DNA from 2 places in the Lentilactobacillus terminaliae genome. Region 2 is predicted to be linked to the other one. Evidence: a T-box and tRNA genes for the amino acid it is inferred to sense, from the RefSeq annotation. Region 2 holds a T-box; the other holds one or more tRNA genes.
What was found. The T-box of region 2 lies ahead of serS (serine--tRNA ligase). A T-box ahead of a tRNA ligase gene usually reads a tRNA of that ligase, here a tRNA-Ser.

Region 1 (11,605 bases), 920 kb from region 2:
CATGCAACAAGCACAAAAAAGTAATAAAAGTAGGGGTAAACGATTAAAGAAAAGTCGTTATATTACTGGCTTTGATGGAATTAGAGCCTTGGCAGTGGCTGGAGTGATTATTTATCATTTGTTGCCGTACAATCTGCAAGGCGGTTACATGGGGGTACCCATATTCTTTGCTGTTTCTGGTTATTTGATCACGGATCTGCTATTACAGGAATGGGAACAAAACGGCCGAATTGATTTTATTGGTTTTTATGTTCGCAGACTGAAACGACTATATCCTGCCTTAGTTGCGATGCTTATCGGAACTGGGGCATACATAACGTTATTTCAACGATCTTTATTAGCTAATTTGAGATCAATCATCGGTACCAACTTAGTCTACTTATATAATTGGTGGGAAGTTGGGCATGGACAAAGTTATTTCGATCGTTTCAACGGCGAATCACCCTTTACTCATTTGTGGTCATTGTCGATAGAAGGTCAATATTATCTGATTTGGCCTCTGCTATTAACAGCAATGATCATTTTGATTAAACGAAAGCAGATTATTGCTTGGATCATGCTAGCTTTTGCAGTTCTTTCTGCGGTCTTGATGGGTCTCTTGTACACTGGACCGGATAATTTGAATCGAGTTTACTACGGAACAGATACCAGAATGTTTTCAATTGTTCTTGGAGTTACGTTGGCAATAATTTGGCCGGCCACTCATTTAAAAGCTTCGATTTCCAATCGGGGTCGTTGGACTTTGAATTGGATGGGAATCGGCGCATTTGTAATCATGGGATGGTTGTATTTTGTCCTTTCTGGTCAAAGTGTATTAGCTTACCGTGGTGGTATGTTCTTGATGTCCTTGGCATCTGTTGCGCTGATTGCTGCGTGTGCCCATCCGGGATCAGATGTTAATCGCTGGTTAACTAACCCAGTGTTTGCTTGGGTTGGTACAAGAAGCTACGGTATATATCTTTATCAATTCCCAGTAATGATTTTTTATGAAATGCGCGTTACAAACATCGCGGCACATCCGCTTTGGAATGCATTGATTGAAATTGCTATTATTTGTGTTATCAGTGAGTTGTCATATAGATATATTGAAAATCCACTTAGAAGATATCATTATTCTGAACTTCCTAGCGCAGTAAAAAATTTTTTCAGTCAACAATCAACGTTTGGACTAAAGAGATTGTGGGTAATTCCAGTCGTATTGTTAGTAGGAATTTGCGCTTATGGAAGTGCGATTGCTCCTAGCAAAGAAGCTAAAACTGCTTTGCAAAAGGATATTGTAAAGAATCAAGCTAAATCAGCCCGTAAGAATAAATTAGCTTTGGCCAAGCAAAAGCAGGCTGAGGCCGCTGCTAAAAGTGTGAAGCGACAACGTGAGCTTTTAAAGAAAAAACTTACACCGTCACAAAAGCGTATCGCAAATAATTATGGATTGACTAAGCTTCAGTATTTAACAGTGCACCAGCAACCAGTCACTGCAATTGGAGATTCGATTATGGCTGATACTAGTCATGATTTGCAGACTGTCTTCCAACAGGCATATGTTTCAGCTGCCGTGGGTAGACAAATTTGGCAGGCTTCATCCGTTATTAAGCAATTGAAGAATAAGGGTGAACTGGCCAATAATGTGGTTATTAATCTCGGCACCAATTCGCCAATGACTGCCTCTCAAATCGATTCAGTTATCAAGGAAATTGGTCCTAAAAGAAAGGTTTTTTGGATTAATTGTCATGTTCCTACGAGGAATTGGGAGACTGAAGTTAACAGAACTATTGCACTAGCAGCTAAGAAGTATTCGAACGTTTATATGATTGATTGGCACAGTTATAGCCAAGGCAATTCTAATTGGTTCTGGCAGGACAATGTTCATCCTAATCCAACTGGAAATACCAAATTCGTTCAGTTAGTTGCTACTGACATGAGTAAAGTATTGAAGATAAAATAAAAAAGTTTGACCTCTCACGAGATCAAACTTTTTTATTATTGCAAACTAACATTTAATCCTTGAGCGGGAGCAGGACTAATTTGAGTGCCTTGTAAATCATAAATCGCGCCGAAATTGATAGTTACTTTATTGGTTGGCTTAGTCCTGTAATCTTGAAGATAGCCGACGGTGGTGAATGTTTCAGTTTCATTAGCTGTAAGGTGATGACCTGCAGAGGAATCTGTTAACTGGTTGTTAACTGCAAGTGTGTTTCCTTGATCAGTTTGAACGCTGTTGATTCCATTGAGTGCGATCGTTGCGTTTTGTTTATTTGTTACGGTGTAGTTGATGACGAAAGTATAGTACTGGTTCGGCACACTTTGTAAATTTAAAGTTTGGGCGACAGCTTGCTTGGCTTCGGCAGTTTTAGGTGTGTTCTTAATTACTTTAGCTTTAACGATTTTGTAAACAACATTGTCATCTGTCAGTGTTGTAGGTTGCTCATTGATTTTTGATAGTTGTTGTTTGGTACCAAAGTTATCAAATGTATATTGACTTGTCTTAGTTAAGTTTCCATTTTTAGTGTAGTTACTTGAGTGCCTATCAGCTGCAGGCACCCGATAGCGATAGTTTGTTAAATCTTTGTGAGGCTTCTTTTGTGGATCTTTTGATGACGAAGAAGTTGATTTAGTAGATGAACTATTCTGCATTTTAGCGGATGACGCATCGCGATTTTGATTATTAGAAGTGTCTTTGTCGGAAGCATTGTTTCCACAAGCAGCCAAACCTAGAATTAGGCCGGAAATTCCTAATAAGTAACCGATTCTTTTCATATCTCTCTCCCCTTAATAAAAAACTAATGTCTTATCAATAATTCTAAACCCAAATGTCAATTTTTTAGTATTAAAGAACCGAATATCATAAGAATTTGGTATTTTCTTAACTATCGTCATGAATTGGCTTAAACTCAAGGTTGAATTTGAGCTTTGACTATCAGTTTTAGTTTGGAGAAAAATAGTTGAATCTTCCCAGATAACCTGAGTAATTGGTTCAAAATGTTGGTTTTTAACCATTAGTAAGACTAAGTTAGTGTTAAGCATGTTGCTTGCTCTTATGAATTCATTTAGGTTCAAAGTCACACCTCCGTTTGTGAATACTTAACCTCAAATTATGATACAATTATATAGTGTTTTTTTAAAATTAGATTAATAAATCGACTTAAACAAGGGAAATAAATTATGCAAATTGAATTTTTAGGGACTGGAGCAGGTTCTCCAGGTAAGTTTCGAAATGTTTCAAGTTTAGCACTCAGATTGTTGGATGAAATCAATTCAGTGTGGTTATTTGATGTGGGTGAAGGCACCCAGCACCAAATCTTAAGATCAACCATCAGGCCTCGTAAAATTGACAAGATATTTCTAACTCATTTACATGGTGACCATATCTTCGGATTGCCCGGCTTGTTGAGCAGTCGTTCGAATCAGGGCGGCGAAAGCGACCTTGAAATATATGGCCCAAAGGGAATCAAACAGTTCGTTGATGTGAGTTTACGAGTGTCTGGAACCCGACTTTCATACAAATTGAAGTATCATGAATTAGAAAGCAAGGCGGAAGGACTAATATTTGAGGATGACAAATTCTCAGTATATGTGGCTCCTCTAGATCATAGAATTGAAAGTTTTGGTTATAGAATCGTAGAGCATGATCACCCAGGTGAGCTAATGGTTGATAAGCTTAAGGAATTAGATATACCTTCAGGCCCTGTTTATGGTCGAATCAAGAATGGTGAGACAGTTACTTTAAATGATGGTCGAGTTATTGATGGTAGCAAGATGATTGGCCCAGCCCAACCAGGAAGAGTAGTTGCCATACTGGGAGATACCCGTCAGACAGATAACGCAGTCAAACTAGCCGAATCTGCTGATGTGTTAGTTCACGAAAGTACTTTTGGTAAAGGTGAAAACAAATTAGCAAGAAACTATTATCATTCTACTAATATCCAGGCTGCTAAAGTTGCTAAAAGTGCCGGTGCAAAAAAACTATTATTGAACCATATTTCTGCTCGTTATACCGGCAAGATGGCCCATGAGCTCGAAAAACAAGCCCAATCAATATTTCCTGATACAAAAGTCGTTCGTGATTTCGATGTGATTGATGTGCCGTTTAATAAATAACATTACTAAATTATATTGAGGGGATATAAATGAAAAAACAAGTTGGAACAATTATTGGAATCATTTTGATTATTTTGGTGGCATCCTTTTCATTGATGAATCTAAATGCCGTCGAAATCAATTTTGGATTTACCAGAATTCAAGCCCCATTAATAATCTTGATTTTGGTTTCACTATTGTTAGGGGCGCTAATAATCTTTATGTTCTCATCAACGCAGAATCTCAAGAAAAATCGAGAAATGAAACGATTTGAAAAATTAAGTAATGCCAAACAATTAGAATTATCGACTCAGATCCAAGATTTAAAAGATAATTTGACGAAGATGGAAAATCGATTGAAAAATTCTGCTGGTAAACAAGTTCTTGGTGAGAAGGATCAGCAGATTGTTGAACTTGAAAAACAAATCGAAAAATTAAACAAGAATTTGTAATGATAAGTTAGGGTAGGTAATTAATGATTAAGTCTAAGTACGATTGGAAAAAGATGGATGTACCATCTAACCCTGAACTTGCTGAACAGTTTACTAGCCAGCTTGGAATCAGTGAGTTTATTGCCAATATTTTAATAAACAGAGGTATCGATAATTTAGATGATGCTAAGCATTTTTTGACCCCTGATATTACTGATTTGAATGATCCATTTTTATTGCCAGATATGCAGAAAACAGTCGAAAGAATTCAAACGGCAATTGCTAGTGGTGAACAAATTACTGTTTATGGTGATTACGACGCAGATGGAATTACCAGTACAACCATCATGTTTGAAGCTATTGAAGATTTGGGCGGTAATGTCGATATTTATGTTCCTAACCGTTTTTCTGATGGATATGGTCCAAATGTTAAAGCATTTAAAAATATCATTAATGACGGTACCACTTTAATTATTACGGTCGATAATGGTGTTGCTGGTAACAAGGCGATTGAAGAAGCCAATAAGCTTGGATGCGACGTTATTGTTACTGATCACCATGATTTACCAGATGTCTTGCCAAATGCATACGCGATCGTGCATCCGCGTGTCAAGACGAGTGATGGTAATTTATATCCTTTTGGAATGCTTTCTGGCGCCGGCGTAGCTTTCAAGGTAGCCACTGCGTTGTTAGATGAGGTTCCTTATGATTTGTTAGATATTGCTTCAATCGGAACGGTTGCCGACGTAGTTTCATTAACTGGTGAAAACCGGGTGATCGTATCATTTGGTATTCAGGCGATTCAAAACACCCAACGTCCTGGATTATTAGCACTGTTAAAGCAAGCCAAGGTCAACTTGGGTACGTTTAATGAACAAGATATTGGTTTTGCGTTGGCTCCTCGGCTTAATTCACTTGGTCGAATGGGGGATGCCAAAGTTGGTGTAGATCTTTTGCATACTTTTGATGAAGAAGAAGCCCAAGAAATCGCTAAGTTTGCGGATAAGCAGAATGATGAGCGAAAAGAATATGTTGATAATTTTTTTGCTGAATCACTGAAAATCATTGCTGCAGACGATAAGTCAAAGGATGCCCCTGTGACAGTGGTGGTCGGTAAAGAATGGCATCAAGGAGTTTTAGGGATTGTTGCTAGTCGTTTGGTGGATCAATTTCAACGACCAGCGATAGTGTTAACAACGCTAGCCGACTCTGATGAAATAAAAGGGTCTGGTAGAAGTATTCCCAGTTTTGATTTATTTAACGCAATCGATCCAATTCGTGATAAGATGGTCGGCTTTGGTGGACATCATTCTGCGGTTGGATTAACGATGCCTGCTGACCAGTTGGATACATTAAAGTCCCAATTGGCCAAATCTGCTCAAGAGCAAGGATTAGATTTAACAACTAAATCAACCAAGATGATTACCAGCGATATAAATATTGATGATGTGAACTATGATTTTTATGAAGACCTACGAAAATTAGCTCCATTTGGTGAGGATAATCCGGAACCAGTTTTTGAGTTTAAATTCAGTGAGATAGCTGATGTTAAAAGAATTGGTCAAGATTCATCTCATCTTAAGTTTTCAATCAAAGGACGTAAGAACCAGATCGGTGTCATTGCATTCAAACTGGGATATTGTGCTGATGACCTAGTTGATAAAAGCAGCACTACAAAGATAATTGGTGTTATTGGCACCAATACGTGGCGCAATCAAACGAATCTGCAGATCATGGTCGAAGATATGCGCCAGGTGGAACAGCCTGTTATCGATATGCGCACTAATAGATTGCATACTAAGATGTTTAATAATTCTGGAACGTATGTATTTTTTCACCAATCTATTAAGCAACAACTAGCTTCTGTCATTCCAGAGGATGGACATGCTTATTTATTTACCGATTTAGTTGAAAGACAAGTGCATTTGGATACAGTATTTATTGTTGATTGTCCTGATGATATTGAAGACTTAAAGGCTGTTCTAAAAAATACCACTCCTAATAAAACAATTTTTTATTTGTATAAAAAACAATTGGTTTCAAAAATAGGGATGCCAGAAAGACAATCTTATGCTAAACTATTTAAGTTCGTTTCAAATCATCAAGATTTTGATATCGTAAACCAATTGAGCCAAGCCGCTGATGGATTAAAAATCGATCAACGTTCATTGGCCTTTATGATTAAGGTGTTCTTAGAACTCGGATTTGTTTCAAGGTCGGGAAATGTCATCAGATTAAATCCGGCACCTGAAAGCAAACAGTTGCAAACGGCACCTAGTTATCAACTTCGAGAAAAACAGATTGATGCAGAACAACACCTATTGTTAGCAAACACAAGTGAATTAGTCAGTTTCGTATCGAATTATTTTGAGACTGATGAAAGGAAGAAATTAAATGGCAATTGATTTTACACAGTATATAGCTTCTTATGAAAACTATCCTGAACCTGGAGTACTCTTTAGAGATATTTCTCCATTACTTGAAAATGGGGATGCTTATAAAGCTGCTACTAATGAAATCGTCAAGTTTGCACGTGAACGTGACGTAGACATGGTTGTTGGACCAGAAGCACGGGGATTTATTGTAGGTTGTCCTGTTGCTAATGAACTAGGGGTTGGCTTTTCACCTGCTCGTAAGCAGGATAAGCTTCCTGGTGAGATTATTTCTGCAAGTTATGATCTCGAATATGGCAAAGCAAGTCTATGCTTACGCAAAGATGCTATTAAAAAAGGCCAACGGGTGTTGGTTACTGATGATTTACTAGCCACTGGAGGAACTATAGACGCTACCATCAGAATGGTGGAAGAACTCGGTGGAATCGTTGTTGGAACGGCATTCATTATTGAATTAGAAGAGCTAAATGGTCGCGACAAAATCGCTGATTACGACATTTTAAGCTTAGTTAAATACTAAAAATCACGAGCACTCATTTGAGTGCTTTTTTATTATTTAAAATTAAGTGATGTGGTATTATTTGGTTATAAATATTAGGGAGGCGTAAATCGTGGAGCTTACGGAAACGGATTACAATATTTTAAAAGCAATTCAATCTGGTCGAGTGGAGTCGGGTACTAGTCCAAGTCACTTCGTTGATTATTGTGATAATGAAATCGGTGGTGATCCTCGGCCACTGATTACAGAAGGCTACATCAACGCCGATCGATTTATAAATGGTCTAACGGATAAGGGTACACAGGCCATTTTAGATTATGAAAAAAATCATAGTAAATAAAGTAGTAGACAAAAAAATGGACTAGTCAGTGACTAGTCCATTTTTAATTTAAGGTGAGTACAGGAATTGAACCTGCGCGCCCGCTCAACACGGGTTCGCCGGATTTCGAGTCCGGTGCATTACCACTCTGCCAACTCACCACAACAACCATAATTATATCAATTGGTAATATGGTTGTAAATCGTTATATGTTAATTTTATGATTTGGATAGCTTACTTTTTGCAAAGCCAAATACTGCTGGAAGTAAGGAAATTAGGATTATTCCGATCACTACCATGGAGAAGTGTTCTTTAACAAATGGAATGTTACCGAAGAAATGGCCACCGCCACAGCAAAGAATTACCCATGTGATACAGGCTGAGATATTGTATTTAGCAAAACGTCGATAGCTAAAATCAGATGTCGCAGCTACGAATGGCACTAGTGTTCTGATGATTGGCATGAACCTTGCAAGAAAGATTGCCCATGCACCGTATTTATCGAAGAAGCTTTTGGCACTGTTAAGATCTTTTTCTTTTATGAACCTTCCGAGGACTCTATGCTTAGGAATCAATTCACCAAATTTTCTACCTAAATAGAAGTTAAGTGAATCTCCACTTATCGAAGCAACTAGAAATAGTATTACAAATAGCCAGGGATGAAGTCCGTAACTAGGGTTGGCAGCTAAAGCAGAAGCTGCAAACAACAATGAATCTCCAGGTAGGAAGGGTAAGATTACCGCTCCAGTTTCAATGAAGATCACAGCAAACAGAATTAAATACGTCCAATTTCCAAAGGTTCCTACTATGTTTACGAGGTGATTATCAATATGGAGAATAAAATCGATGATTGTACTCAAAAAATCAGTCCTTTTAATGTTTAATTATTATGATAACAAAAAATATATGAATTAATTCAAAATTCGATAGTGTTTAGAAAAAAGCAAACTTTTGAGATTGGACACTGTTAGTTAAAGCAAGTAGAATGTTTTAAGTTGGGAGGTTTGTTAATGAAACCAAAAGTCGGAATGAAGTTAAAAGTTAAAGTTACTGGTATCCAAAGTTATGGTGTTTTTGTTGACATTATGGGTGAATATCGAGGCCTGATTCACATCTCCGAATGTAAAGAAGGGTATGTAGCTAACATTAGTGATTATTTTTCGGTTGGCGATGTGGTCGACGCTATTATCATAGATATAGATGAATATACTGGTAGAATAAGTCTATCGACAAGGACTAAAAGTGTAGATCTAAGCGTGCTAAACCAACATCTACATCCAAATCGACAGTTACAACACTATTGGACGAACTATCATATCAACTCGGGATTTTCACCTTTAGATGCTAACCGTGAATCGTGGTTGAAAGAAGCTAGAAAGAAATTTGAATAATTTTTCAAAATAGTCTTGACCGACGCGCTGATACTTGGTAAACTTATTTTTGTTGCTTAATTAGTAACGCAAAACATTTCAGTTTGAGTTTCAAATTAATTAGAAATTCTTCTTGATTTTAAATTCAAAACCTGATATATTATAATAGTTGTCAAAAGCGATGACATCAGTCATTGGACGACATTATTTAACAAAAGTAGACCTTTGAAAACTGAACAAAATTTTCGACAAACAAATGTGTAGGGTTCTTTGATCGTTAGATCAAAGACAAACAATTTGCGAAGTCAATTCGCTAGTAACAAAAAATAATCATGAGCTTACAAGCTTATCATTTTAAAATGAGAGTTTGATCCTGGCTCAGGACGAACGCTGGCGGCGTGCCTAATACATGCAAGTCGAACGCGTCTACGTTAATGAAATCAATGTGCTTGCACGGCGATGGATTTAACATTAGACGAGTGGCGAACTGGTGAGTAACACGTGGGTAACCTGCCCTCAAGCAGGGGATAACACTTGGAAACAGGTGCTAATACCGTATAACAACAAAAACCGCATGGTTTTTGTTTGAAAGATGGTTTCGGCTATCACTTGAGGATGGACCCGCGGCGTATTAGCTAGTTGGTGAGGTAATGGCTCACCAAGGCAATGATACGTAGCCGACCTGAGAGGGTAATCGGCCACATTGGGACTGAGACACGGCCCAAACTCCTACGGGAGGCAGCAGTAGGGAATCTTCCACAATGGACGAAAGTCTGATGGAGCAACGCCGCGTGAGTGAAGAAGGGTTTCGGCTCGTAAAACTCTGTTGTTAAAGAAGAACAGGTGTAAGAGTAACTGTTTACACCGTGACGGTATTTAACCAGAAAGCCACGGCTAACTACGTGCCAGCAGCCGCGGTAATACGTAGGTGGCAAGCGTTGTCCGGATTTATTGGGCGTAAAGCGAGCGCAGGCGGTCTTTTAAGTCTGATGTGAAAGCCTTCGGCTTAACCGGAGAAGTGCATCGGAAACTGGGAGACTTGAGTGCAGAAGAGGACAGTGGAACTCCATGTGTAGCGGTGAAATGCGTAGATATATGGAAGAACACCAGTGGCGAAGGCGGCTGTCTGGTCTGTAACTGACGCTGAGGCTCGAAAGCATGGGTAGCGAACAGGATTAGATACCCTGGTAGTCCATGCCGTAAACGATGAGTGCTAAGTGTTGGAGGGTTTCCGCCCTTCAGTGCTGCAGCTAACGCATTAAGCACTCCGCCTGGGGAGTACGACCGCAAGGTTGAAACTCAAAGGAATTGACGGGGGCCCGCACAAGCGGTGGAGCATGTGGTTTAATTCGATGCTACGCGAAGAACCTTACCAGGTCTTGACATCTTCTGCTAACCCAAGAGATTGGGCGTTCCCTTCGGGGACGGAATGACAGGTGGTGCATGGTTGTCGTCAGCTCGTGTCGTGAGATGTTGGGTTAAGTCCCGCAACGAGCGCAACCCTTATTGTTAGTTGCCAGCATTTAGTTGGGCACTCTAGCAAGACTGCCGGTGACAAACCGGAGGAAGGTGGGGACGACGTCAAATCATCATGCCCCTTATGACCTGGGCTACACACGTGCTACAATGGACGGTACAACGAGTCGCGAAACCGCGAGGTCAAGCTAATCTCTTAAAGCCGTTCTCAGTTCGGATTGCAGGCTGCAACTCGCCTGCATGAAGTTGGAATCGCTAGTAATCGTGGATCAGCATGCCACGGTGAATACGTTCCCGGGCCTTGTACACACCGCCCGTCACACCATGAGAGTTTGTAACACCCAAAGTCGGTGAGGTAACCTTTTGGAGCCAGCCGCCTAAGGTGGGACAGATGATTAGGGTGAAGTCGTAACAAGGTAGCCGTAGGAGAACCTGCGGCTGGATCACCTCCTTTCTAAGGAATAATACGGAAACCTACACATCGTCGAAAGTTTTGTTTAGTTTTGAGAGGTCTACTCTCATATTTGGTTAACGCTTTTTTGGGCCTATAGCTCAGCTGGTTAGAGCGCACGCCTGATAAGCGTGAGGTCGATGGTTCGAGTCCATTTAGGCCCATCCACCGGCCTTATGACCGGAGAAGTATGGGGAATTAGCTCAGATGGGAGAGCACCTGCTTTGCAAGCAGGGGGTCAGCGGTTCGATCCCGCTATTCTCCATTGACACGAGAGTGTCTGGAATTTTGTTCTTTGAAAACTAGATAATATTAATTTTCTGTAGTGAATTATATTTAGAATATAATTTCAACCGAGAACACCGCGTATTGAGTCAATAAAATTAACGAATAAGTTTAATCGCATAAACTCAATTAATCAGTATCACGAAGTGATACTAGGTTAAGTTATTAAGGGCGCATGGTGAATGCCTTGGCACTAGGAGCCGATGAAGGACGGGACTAACACCGATATGCTTCGGGGAGCTGTACGTAAGCTTTGATCCGGAGATTTCCGAATGGGGAAACCCAGCAGTTTTAATCGACTGTTACT
Region 2 (11,605 bases):
AATCGCTCGTTAATAGCGATGGCATCTTCGAAGTTATATCCTTGCCAAGTCATGAAGGCAACAACTGGGTTTTGGCCAAGAGCAAGCTCTCCGCCTTCCATTGATGGACCATCAGCTAAGATTTCGTCAGCATCAACTTTGTCGCCAACCTTAACGATTGGACGTTGGTTGTAGTTCTTACCACCGTTTGAACGATGGAATTTCATTAATTTGTAATTATCTAAGGTACCGTCTTCGCGACGAACTCGGATTTCACGAGAATCAACGTATTCAACAGTTCCATCATACTTACAGATCAATGCAACCCCAGAATCATGGGCAGCTTTATATTCGATACCAGTACCGATCAATGGTGCATGAGGATCAACCAAAGGAACGGCCTGTCGTTGCATGTTAGCACCCATCAAGGCACGGTTAGAATCATCGTTTTCCAAGAAAGGAATACATGCAGTGGCAACGGCAACTACTTGCTTTGGTGAAACATCCATGTAGTCAATGTTATCGATGTTGGTTTCGATATTGTTTGATTGTGAACGAGCCATAACAACATCATTTACGAATGAACCATCGTCATTCAATGGTGAGTTAGCCTGAGCGATTACAAAGTTATCTTCTTCATCAGCAGTTAAATAGTCAATTCGGTCAGTAACCTTATGAGTAGTCCAGTCAACACGTCGGTATGGAGTTTCAATAAAACCATAGCGGTTGATTCGAGCATAACTAGATAAACTGTTAATCAAACCGATGTTAGGTCCTTCAGGTGTTTCGATAGGACACATACGGCCATAGTGGGTATAGTGAACGTCACGAACTTCATATCCGGCACGATCACGGGTCAAACCACCAGGTCCAAGGGCTGATAAACGACGTTTATGAGTCAATTCACCCAGTGGGTTAGTTTGATCCATGAATTGAGAAAGTTGTGATGAACCAAAGAATTCTTTAATTGAAGCCACAACTGGTCGAATGTTGATCAATTGTTGTGGAGTAACAGTTGCAGAATCTTGAATTGACATTCTTTCACGAACAACACGTTCCATTCTTGAAAGACCAATTCTAAATTGGTTTTGTAATAATTCACCAACTGAACGAATTCTACGATTACCCAAGTGATCGATATCGTCTGTTGAACCAATACCTTCTTGTAAGTTAAAGAAGTAGTTCATTGAGGCGATAATGTCAGCAGGAGTAATGTGTTTGAAGTCGAGGCTGATATTGTCATTACCAATAACTGGAACAACTCTTTCAGGATCGTTTTCAGATTGAACCTTAATGATTTGAACAGTCATTGGTTCAGTAACTACAGCTTCTTCAGAAGGGTTGAATGTGTAAGCCTTGAAATCTTTATTATCAAGGTAAGGAGTTAAGTCCTTCATTACATCTTTAGTAATTAAAGTTCCCTTTTGTGCAATAACTTCACCAGTATCTGGGTCAGCTAATGTTTCAGCAAGAGTAAGACCTAATAAACGAGTCTTCAAACTTAGTTTCTTATTAGTTTTGTAACGACCTACTGGTGCCATGTCGTAACGCTTTGGATCAAAGAAACGGGCAGTTAACAAACTTCTTGATGAGTCAGCAGTCTTAGGTTCACCTGGCCGTAAACGCTCGTATATGTCCTTTAATGACTCTTCAACACGTGAATCGTCAGTATCTTTATGAACATCTTTTTCAAGAGTAAGTTCCAGGCTATCGTTATCACCAAAGATCTCATTGATTTCTGAATCTGCTCCGAAACCTAAGGCACGTACTAATTCTGTTAACGGAATCTTACGAGTCCGGTCGATTCGTACATAAGAAACGCCCTTTGCATCAGTTTCAAATTCCAACCATGCACCACGGTTAGGGATGATAGTTGTACCGAAGGAAACCTTACCGTTCTTATCGTTTTCTTCGTGGTAGTAAACTCCAGGAGAACGAACTAATTGTGAAACAATAACTCGTTCTGCACCATTAATGATAAAAGTACCTTGATTAGTCATTAATGGGAAGTCTCCAAAGAACACATCCTGAGTCTTGATTTCGCCAGTTTCGTGGTTAGTCAATTTCAAAGTAATGTGTAATGGAGCTGAATAGTTGGCCTCATGTTCGCGAGCCTCATCAACGGTATATTTTGGTTCCAAAAGTTGATAATCAACAAACTCTAAGGATAACTTTCCTTGGAAATCGTCAATTGGCATAATGCCGTCAAATGTTTCCCTTAATCCGTCATCCAAAAACCAATTATATGAATCGCTTTGGATTTCAATCAGATTAGGTAAATCAAGCACTTCTTTAATTCGTGCATAACTTCGACGGGTGCGGTGTTTTCCATATTTAACTAAATGTCCTGCCAAGTTTTTCACCTCTCACAAAAATTCCCGAATCGAAATGTTACAGTTTGATTACATTTTGCTGTTTTGAGCAAAATCTCCGGATTTTAAGCAAAAAAAATCCAAAAACAAGCTACGACTTGCTTTTGGTTTTTATGCAGGTCAACCCGGACAATAGATCGCGCTGACCATTTCGATTCACAACAAATACAACAATTAATATAACAACTTATTTAATCAATGTCAATAATTTGCCTGCCTCGAAAAATATTCTACTTTTTACCTTTAACTAAATCTTTTCGTTCTGGTTTCTTTACTGAAATTGTAATTTGATCATTTCGACCACCAACAGTAACTGAATCTCCAGGAACAATTTCTTTAGCTAATAATTTAGCACTCAAACTATCCTCGAGTTGAGTTTGGATAGCTCTTCTAATTGGTCGAGCACCATACTCAGGATCATAACCATTTTTGGCAATGATATTAATAGCAGTCTTTGTGACCTTAATATCGATTCCCTGCTCATGAATCCGATTAACAACTGGCTTAGTCATTAATGTAACAATCTTAGCAAGTTCATCCTTAGTTAATGAATGGAAGATAACTGTTTCGTCAATTCGATTCAAAAACTCAGGTCTGAAGTTTTGCTTAAGGGCTTCTTGGATAGTTGACTTCATTGCCTCGTAATCTTCGGTTGCTTCATCAGCACCGAAACCAACAGTCTTCTTGTCGCGAAGAGTTGTTGCACCTAGGTTAGAAGTCATAATGATAACTGTATTTCTAAAGTCGATCTTACGACCCTTTGAATCTGATAAATAGCCATCATCGAGCACTTGTAATAACAAGTTAAATACATCTGGATGCGCCTTTTCAACTTCATCAAATAGGACAACGGAATATGGTTTTTGACGAACCTTTTCAGTCAATTGACCACCCTCGTCATAGCCAACATATCCTGGTGCAGAACCGATCAAACGACTAGTTGAATACTTCTCCATGAATTCACTCATATCCACCCGGATGATATCGTCTTCGGAGCCAAAGACAGCTTCAGCAACCGCCTTAGCCAATTCCGTTTTACCGACACCAGTAGGTCCAAGGAACATAAATGAGCCGATTGGACGATTAGGATCCTTCAAGCCACTGCGGGCACGTCTGATTGAACGTGACACCGCTGAAACTGCTTCTTCTTGGCCAATAACTCGTTTATGCAATACACTTTCCAAGTTAACTAATCGATCCGCTTCAGTTTGGGTCATTTGAGTGACTGGAATTCCAGTCCATTCAGAAACAACATCAGCGACATCATCTGCAGTTTCCTTAGCCTTGTAATTATGGTCTTCATTGGCATCTGAACTTTGAGCTAACTTAGTTTCCAAGTCGTTAACTTGTTTTCTAAGTTTAGCGGCTGCTTCATAGTCCTGAGACAACAAAGCTTCATTTAATTCACTATATAGTTCTGAAACTTTTTGATGATCAGTTTTGACCTTGCCAGTCTCCAGCTTGTCAATTCTAACCTTGGCTGCTGCTTCATCCATTAAATCAATAGCTTTGTCAGGTAAGAATCGATCAGAGATGTACCGATTAGAAAGTGATACAGCTGCTTCCAAGGCACCATCAGTGATTTCAACTTGGTGGTGAGCTTCGTATTTAGGACGTAATCCCTTGATAATTTCCAAAGTTTCATCAGCAGTTGGTTCGTTGACGTTAACTTTAGCGAAACGACGTTCCAATGCTGAATCTGATTCAATATACTTTTGATACTCATCAAGCGTCGTGGCACCGATCAATTGTAGTTCACCACGCGCCAAGGCAGGTTTCAAAATATTAGATGCATCGATAGCACCTTCAGCACCACCAGCACCAATCAATGTGTGCAATTCATCGATGAATAAAATAATTTGTCCATCTTGATAAATTTCTTCAATAACTTTCTTTAAACGATCTTCAAACTCACCACGGTACTTAGTTCCAGCCACTAAAGAACCCATGTCTAACATCATCAATCGTTTGTCTGTCATATCAGACGGCACTTCACCATTGACAATTTTTTGAGCAAGTCCTTCAGCAATCGCAGTTTTACCAACTCCTGGTTCACCGATCAACACTGGATTATTTTTGGTTCTACGGGCAAGAATTTGAATAACTCGCTTAACTTCTAAATCTCTACCAATTGTAGGATCTAGCTTGTCTTCACGTGCTAATTCAGTTAAATCACGTGCTAATGAATCAATGGTAGGTGTCGCAGAACCATCTTGTTTATTAGAAGATTGCCCATTTTGACGACGATTATTTTTATTGTTAGGAGACATCGAATTACCACTTACTCCCATTTTACGTAAAGTTACTTTTCTAATTTGCGCTAAATCTAATCCCAGATTAGTCAGAATTCTTGAAGAAAGTGCTTCTTCATCTGTCAACAATGCTAGTAAGATATGTTCAGTTCCAACCTTCGGAACGCCATTTCTTTTTGCAAAATCACCGGCCTGAGCCAGAACCTCTTTGGCCTTCGGAGAGTACGGTAAATAATCATTCGAATCAAGATTCTTTAAAGTACCATATCCAGCAAATCGTTCTACTTCTTCAGCAATATCTTCAGATGTCACTGAAAACTGAGAAAGTGCCTTGTAAGCAATCCCATTTGTTTCCATTAACAATCCTAATAGCAAGTGTTCCGTTCCAATTGCTTGGTGTTTGAAACGCTTTGCCTGCTGTTGAGCTATAGAAAGAACGTTCTTTGCGCTTGGTGTGAATAAATTATCCATAAATACCCTCGCTTTCTAGCGGTCATACTTGAGCCGATTTAAAATAGAAATCATTATATTGGCTCGAAGTATATCCGTTAATTCACTATTGTTCAAGTCAATTGCACTCTTATCGATCGCAGAGAGGATTATAGTTGCCTCTTTACGATTGATTAATTCATTATTATATAACGTGGAAACGATCGTTTCACTATCTCTTTTAGAGATTCCGTTGCCAATTGCGTTAATTAATGAATCTAAAATATCAATGTCATCTAGCAGATTAACCTTTTCGATTCGAATGTAACCCCCACCGCCACGTTTACTCTCAACGATATAACCATTTTGAATAGTAAATCGTGTATTAATCACATAGTTTATTTGTGAAGGTACAACGTCAAATAAACCGGCGATTTCCGAGCGACGAATCTTTACAGTCTCATTTTCCGCTAGAATCTTTTTCAAATACTTCTCAATCAAATCTGAAATGTTTTCGTCAGCCATATAATCACCCAATCTTTGACTAATACTGACTATTATTATACAAACTCAGATTCAAATTGCAATTAATATCTCTCAAACTAAAAAATCGGGAAAACAAGATTTGAACTTGCGACCCCTACGTCCCGAACGTAGTGCTCTACCAAGCTGAGCTACTTCCCGTAAACTAAAAATATTTAATCACTACCTATTGTAGTAGCACAATCATATATCTCTAATTTAAGCAAAAAAGGAAACAGGACACAAGGCTTAAAGCCTCATGTCCTGTTCGTATTAACAACCATCAAGATCAATTCAATCTGTTCAGGTTGACTTATGCACTATCGGGAAGACAGGATTCGAACCTGCGACCCCCTGGTCCCAAACCAGGTGCTCTACCAAGCTGAGCTACTTCCCGAAATATACCTAAAAAACGGTATAAAAAATGCACCCAGTAGGAGTCGAACCTACAACCTTCTGATTCGTAGTCAGACACTCTATCCAGTTGCGCTATGGGTGCAAAATAAATATATAAATGTAAGTTGCTACCGTCGAAGGACGGAAGCGGAAGACGGGATTCGAACCCGCGACCCCCACCATGGCAAGGTGATGTTCTACCACTGAACTACTTCCGCAAAATGCCGACTAGACGATTCGAACGCCCGACCTCTTCATTACTAGTGAAGCGCTCTAACCAACTGAGCTAAGTCGGCATAAAAAATGGAACAACTGCGGGCGAAGGGATTCGAACCCCCACGTCAATAGACACTAGAACCTAAATCTAGCGCGTCTGCCAGTTCCGCCACGCCCGCATACTTCGAAAAACCGGCAATGAGCCGTGGCAGTCTCGAACTGCCGACCCTCTGATTAAAAGTCAGATGCTCTACCAACTGAGCTAACGGCTCATATGGAGGATACAGGGATCGAACCTGTGACCTCCTGCTTGTAAGGCAGATGCTCTCCCAGCTGAGCTAATCCTCCATGATACGTTTTAAAAATGGATGATAGAGACATCTCATCAACGCAACTATTAAATTATATCATCGCTTGTAAACAGCGTCAATAACTAATTTAAAACAATTTATCAAGTCGCGATTCCAATTTTTCGACAAGAATTATTATAGCGTATCCTGCTAGTTAAGGAAAGCCTTTTTTTAATTTTTTTGATTTTTTATTCACTCTTTGATGCTTCGGCACCGTTTAAAAACCTCCCTAGACATACAAAAAGCGCCGATCAACAACGGATAACCCCTTATTGATCAACGCTTTAGCATACTTTAATTTTGCTTTTCAATTTTTGTTTTTCCATGCATGTAAGGAACTAAGACATCTGGTACTGTGACAGTTCCGTCAGCATTTTGATAGTTTTCCAAAATAGCGGCAACTGCGCGTCCTACTGCAAGTCCAGATCCATTCAAAGTGTGAATAAATTGAAGTTTGCCGTCTTCATCTCGATATTGGATGTGTGCACGACGAGCTTGGAAATCCGTTGTATTTGAACAACTAGAGATTTCACGGTAACGATTTTGGGCTGGGAACCAAACTTCCAAATCATTAGTTTTGGCAGCAGTGAAACTCATATCACTAGTTGTGAGCGTGATTACGTGATATGCCAAGCCTAATTTTTGAAGTAACGATTCTGCTTGATGAGTTAAATCTTCAAGAGCATCCCATGATTGTTCTGGTTTCGTGAACTTGACCATTTCTACCTTATTGAATTGATGAAGTCTGATCAATCCTCTAGTGTCTTTACCAGCACTACCAGCTTCAGAACGGAATGCTGGTGACAATGCAGTTAATGACATAGGAAGTTTATCAGCAGGTAAAACTTCTTCTCGATGGTAATTAACCAATGGAACTTCAGCGGTTGGAATAAGTGTGTACTCACGATCACCATCCATAGTTTCGTAACCAGATTTATTTTCCTTAAACTTTGGAAATTGACCTGTACCAAACATTGCATCTTCACCAACCATGTATGGTGTTAGCATTTCTTGGTATCCAGCCTTGGTATTTTCATCAAGGAAGAAATTATAAACGGCACGTTCAAGTAAAGCACCATCACCAACATAGTATACAAATCGACTACCAGAAACCTTAGCTGCGCGTTCGAAATCTAAAATGCCGAGATCTTCACCAATTTCAAAATGTTCTTTTGGCACAAAATCATAGCTAGGAATTTCGCCAACTTTTCTAAGTTCCACAGAACCTTCTTCAGTCAAACTAACTGGAACATCATCAGCAGGCACGTTAGGTAAGTGCGCAATCAAATCATTTTGATCAGCTTCGATTTGACGAAGTTGTTCATCGAGGCCCTTGATTTCAGCCCCAACTTCTTTCATGTCATTAATAGCAGATGAAGCATCTTCTTTATTTCTCTTAAGTTGAGAAATTTGTTCTGATACTTCATTTCGTTTAGCTTTGAGTGATTCTGACTGAACGATCAACTCTCTACGTTTGGCATCATAAGTTAATAACTCATCAATCTTTTCTGGTTTGATGTTTCTGGTTGCCAACTTATCTTTAAAAAATTGTGGATCTTTTCTAATCAACTTAATATCTAACATATTATATCCATCCCTCCGAAAGTATAAAAAAGGACCCCTCGTCATTGGGACGAAGGATCCTTTTCGCGGTGCCACCCATGTTTTTAGTCCATATTAAGACTAAACACTCTAAGTATGGTAACGGTATACAACCGTGCAGCATTACCTGCCCGTTTACTCGTACTGGAATTTTCGATGACAATTCTCACCAACCATTGTCTCTCTGAAATCTACTTAAAGGTACGAAACGTTTTTATTGACTAAAGTATAACCAATCAAAGACTAGACTGCAATCATTAAATGGCTAATTCATTGATTTTATCATCGATCAAACTAATAACTTGTTTACGATCGCTTTCACTTTCGACAAAGTCGTAACGATCACCATCAATTTGAATTTTTGGTGATTTATCATAGCTATCATACCAACTAGAATATCTAGAATTCAAATCTTTATAGTATTCAAACAAGCTAGGATCAGTATCGATTTGTTCGTATGGACGGCCACGTTTCTTGATTCTTTCAAGCATGGTGTCAAACGAAATGTTGATATGAATCAATAAATCAGGATTTTTAGAATGCTCTGAACTAGGCATTTCTTGCATCATATTTTGAAGCAACGAATCATAAATTTGTACTTCAGTATCAGTTGAACGACCCAAGTCTGCATTCAAATGAAATAGTAATGAATCTTCGAAAATCGAACGATCCATTACACTTTGACCGACCTTCCAAGCCTGTTTAATGTCATCCATACGACGATTTAAGAAATCGATTTGAAGTAGGAATGCATACTTCTTAGGATTCTCATAAAACAGTGGCAAGATTTTATTATTATCAACAGACTCGTAATAAGCAGGTGTGCTGAGATGATCTGACAACATTTGTGTCAGAGATGTCTTCCCTGCTCCGATGGTTCCAGCTAATACTAGCATTATTAGTACCCCTCATTTGATATTATTAATTAACACTATATATTGTACTATCTTCAAATGTGGTTATCAATATCTAGTAGTAACTTATTTTAAGCCCTCAGATTCAACTATCTCAAGATTGTCTTTGCCACCATATACTTCATACCAAGGGATAGCTGTTTCGTTAAGAATCGAAGTTAATCCCGTAATGTTTTTAGTTCCTTGATCCTTAAGCCATTCAATCAAGGCATCTGAACCCTCTTTAACAAAGATCTCAATTCCGTCGATCCAAGTTGCCCGACCACTTAAAACACCAGAGAACGGTACGTTAGCTTTGCCAGCAAGCTTGAGCTCTCTTTGGAATGTTGCCATTGGGACACCAGCACTCAAGAAAATAAATGGTCTGGTGGCAGCCTCACCCATAGTTTTTAAATATTCTTGGGCTTCAGTTTCAGCATAAGCTGCTTCAGTTAGGTCTGAATTCCATTCCTTAACGTACTTCGGATTGAACGGAACTTCCATTTTTAAAACGTCAATGTGGTACTTATCTTGTGTAAATTCTTTGATAGATTTGATAACCAACTCAGGCTTGATCTTAGCGAATTCTAGTGAGTCTGGTGCAAATCTGTCATCATAAGTAACCACTTCAAAGAACGTTGGTACTTCGGCAGCCATAGCTTCAGTGCCATACCGTTCAGCAAATGCTCGCTTAGCGTCATTGACTTCATCAGGATCATTAGGATTGTAATATACCAACACCTTAAGAGCATCGGCACCTTTTTCAATCATAATCTGAGCCGATTGTTCTGGTATCAAAGCTGGTTGGCGACCTGGAGTGTCTGCATCATAGCCAGTTTTTTCATAAGACATGATTAAACCAGTATCAGCTGACTTGGTTTGAATACCCTTAAAGCCCATCTGTTCATCCAAGAGAATTGCCGAACTCAAAGGACTTAGATATTTCGAAACTATCTCCTTAAAATCATAGACCATGTCCATGGACCATGTTTTGCCTGCTTCTTCAGCGGCCTTTTGTGTTGCCTTAACTAGTGATCCTCGTTGATCAATTGCCAGAGCATCAATTACCCCATTATCGTTGGTAAGTTTCAACATGCGATCGTACTTACCTTTTGAAATATACTTTTTCATATACATCCCCGCTTTCATTATTATATATACCAATTGTTACTAATAATACATAATGAGATTCCAAACGTCAATCACAACAACCTATAAATTAAAAAAGGCCTATTCCAATATGGAATAGACCAGTTTTAACAATTAATTAATTTTCATTGTTTAATTCTGAAAGGTTTTGTTCTTCATGTGATGGACTAACATCAACCTTATCTAGTGGAATAAGCTTCGTGTGATGCTTGATTTTGTATACCAAATATAGAATGACCACTAATGGAACACTCATATATGTGACCAAAATCTGCGTCCAATCAAAGTTAGCAAATGCTTGTGGATTTTGACCAATAATAACTAATAAACACAAAATCAAACATAGTACTGGACCAAATGGGAACCACTTAGCATGATACTTCAATTCAGATAAATCATGTCCTTGCTTGATGAATGCTCGTCTAAATCGATAATGTGAAATCGCGATTCCAAACCAAGCAATAAATCCAGTTAATCCTGATGCGGCAACTAACCACATGTAAATTTGTGGTCCGGCAATACTAGAAACAAATGTCAATAGTGAAACGAATGTTGTCACCAACAAAGCGTTGTAAGGAATACCATTTGAACCAGTCTTACCAAGAGTTTTTGGTGCATAACCACTATTTGAAAGTGAGTAGAGCATTCTAGTTGAGGCATACATTCCGGAATTAGCGGAAGAAATAACGGAAGTTAAGATAACTGCATTCATGACACTGGCCGCTGCTGCTAAACCAGCCCGTTGAAATACTAACGTAAATGGACTGATGGCAATATCACTAGCACTAGAACCTAATAGTGAGTGGCTAGTGTATGGCAAGATAGCAGCGATCACAGCAATGGCTAAAATATAGAACAAAATGATTCTCCAGAAAACTTCATTGATGGCCTTAGGAACACTGTGTGACGGATCTTGTGATTCACCAGCAGTAATACCAACTAATTCAGTTCCTTGAAATGAAAAACCAGCAACTACGAAAACGGAAATGATTGGTGGAATTCCGCCAACAAATGGGGCATCTTTAATTGAAAAGTTTCTAAGGCCGATAAAATGGCCACCCATAATACCAAAAATAGTTAATAATCCAATTACCAAAAAGATAATAATCGTGACCACTTTGATCAATGACATCCAAAATTCAGTTTCACCAAACGTTTTAACCGACATTGCGTTGATCAAGAAAATCAGCGCTAATGCTACCCCACTCCAAATCCAGGAAGGCACATTTGGCAACCAAAACTTCATAACTAACGCTACGGTACTAACATCGACTGCAACAGTAATTGCCCAGTTAAACCAATAATTCCAGCCCATGGCAAATCCCAATGCTGGATCAACATACTTGGCAGAATAAGCGGCAAAAGAACCTGAAATCGGCATGTTGGTGGCCATTTCACCCAGACTAGTCATTAGGAAATAAACCATCATCCCCATCAAACCGTAG

Region 1: it has a tRNA-Ser gene. The T-box ahead of serS (serine--tRNA ligase) is inferred to sense a tRNA for this amino acid. The anticodon was not compared.

Annotation. Positions count from the first base shown of each region.
Region 1 covers NZ_CP168151.1:1,443,502-1,455,106, reverse strand. Annotated here, with positions in the region: gene O0236_RS07690 (acyltransferase family protein) at 2-1,942, shown strand; gene O0236_RS07685 (hypothetical protein) at 1,978-2,754, opposite strand; gene O0236_RS07680 (hypothetical protein) at 2,767-3,054, opposite strand; gene rnz (ribonuclease Z) at 3,160-4,095, shown strand; gene O0236_RS07670 (lipopolysaccharide assembly protein LapA domain-containing protein) at 4,125-4,526, shown strand; gene recJ (single-stranded-DNA-specific exonuclease RecJ) at 4,550-6,910, shown strand; gene O0236_RS07660 (adenine phosphoribosyltransferase) at 6,900-7,418, shown strand; gene O0236_RS07655 (hypothetical protein) at 7,510-7,737, shown strand; tRNA gene O0236_RS07650 (tRNA-Ser) at 7,789-7,877, opposite strand; gene O0236_RS07645 (VTT domain-containing protein) at 7,935-8,576, opposite strand; gene O0236_RS07640 (CvfD/Ygs/GSP13 family RNA-binding post-transcriptional regulator) at 8,727-9,107, shown strand; rRNA gene O0236_RS07635 (16S ribosomal RNA) at 9,442-11,016, shown strand; tRNA gene O0236_RS07630 (tRNA-Ile) at 11,104-11,177, shown strand; tRNA gene O0236_RS07625 (tRNA-Ala) at 11,206-11,278, shown strand; rRNA gene O0236_RS07620 (23S ribosomal RNA) at 11,454-11,605, shown strand, end outside.
Region 2 covers NZ_CP168151.1:524,794-536,398, reverse strand. Annotated here, with positions in the region: gene O0236_RS02585 (DNA-directed RNA polymerase subunit beta) at 1-2,342, opposite strand, end outside; gene O0236_RS02580 (ATP-dependent Clp protease ATP-binding subunit) at 2,582-5,074, opposite strand; gene O0236_RS02575 (CtsR family transcriptional regulator) at 5,090-5,557, opposite strand; tRNA gene O0236_RS02570 (tRNA-Pro) at 5,643-5,716, opposite strand; tRNA gene O0236_RS02565 (tRNA-Pro) at 5,878-5,951, opposite strand; tRNA gene O0236_RS02560 (tRNA-Arg) at 5,980-6,053, opposite strand; tRNA gene O0236_RS02555 (tRNA-Gly) at 6,097-6,168, opposite strand; tRNA gene O0236_RS02550 (tRNA-Thr) at 6,173-6,246, opposite strand; tRNA gene O0236_RS02545 (tRNA-Leu) at 6,264-6,345, opposite strand; tRNA gene O0236_RS02540 (tRNA-Lys) at 6,366-6,438, opposite strand; tRNA gene O0236_RS02535 (tRNA-Val) at 6,442-6,514, opposite strand; gene serS (serine--tRNA ligase) at 6,811-8,100, opposite strand; T-box leader at 8,143-8,336, opposite strand; gene O0236_RS02525 (deoxynucleoside kinase) at 8,376-9,014, opposite strand; gene O0236_RS02520 (tagatose 1,6-diphosphate aldolase) at 9,099-10,142, opposite strand; gene O0236_RS02515 (amino acid permease) at 10,279-11,605, opposite strand, start outside.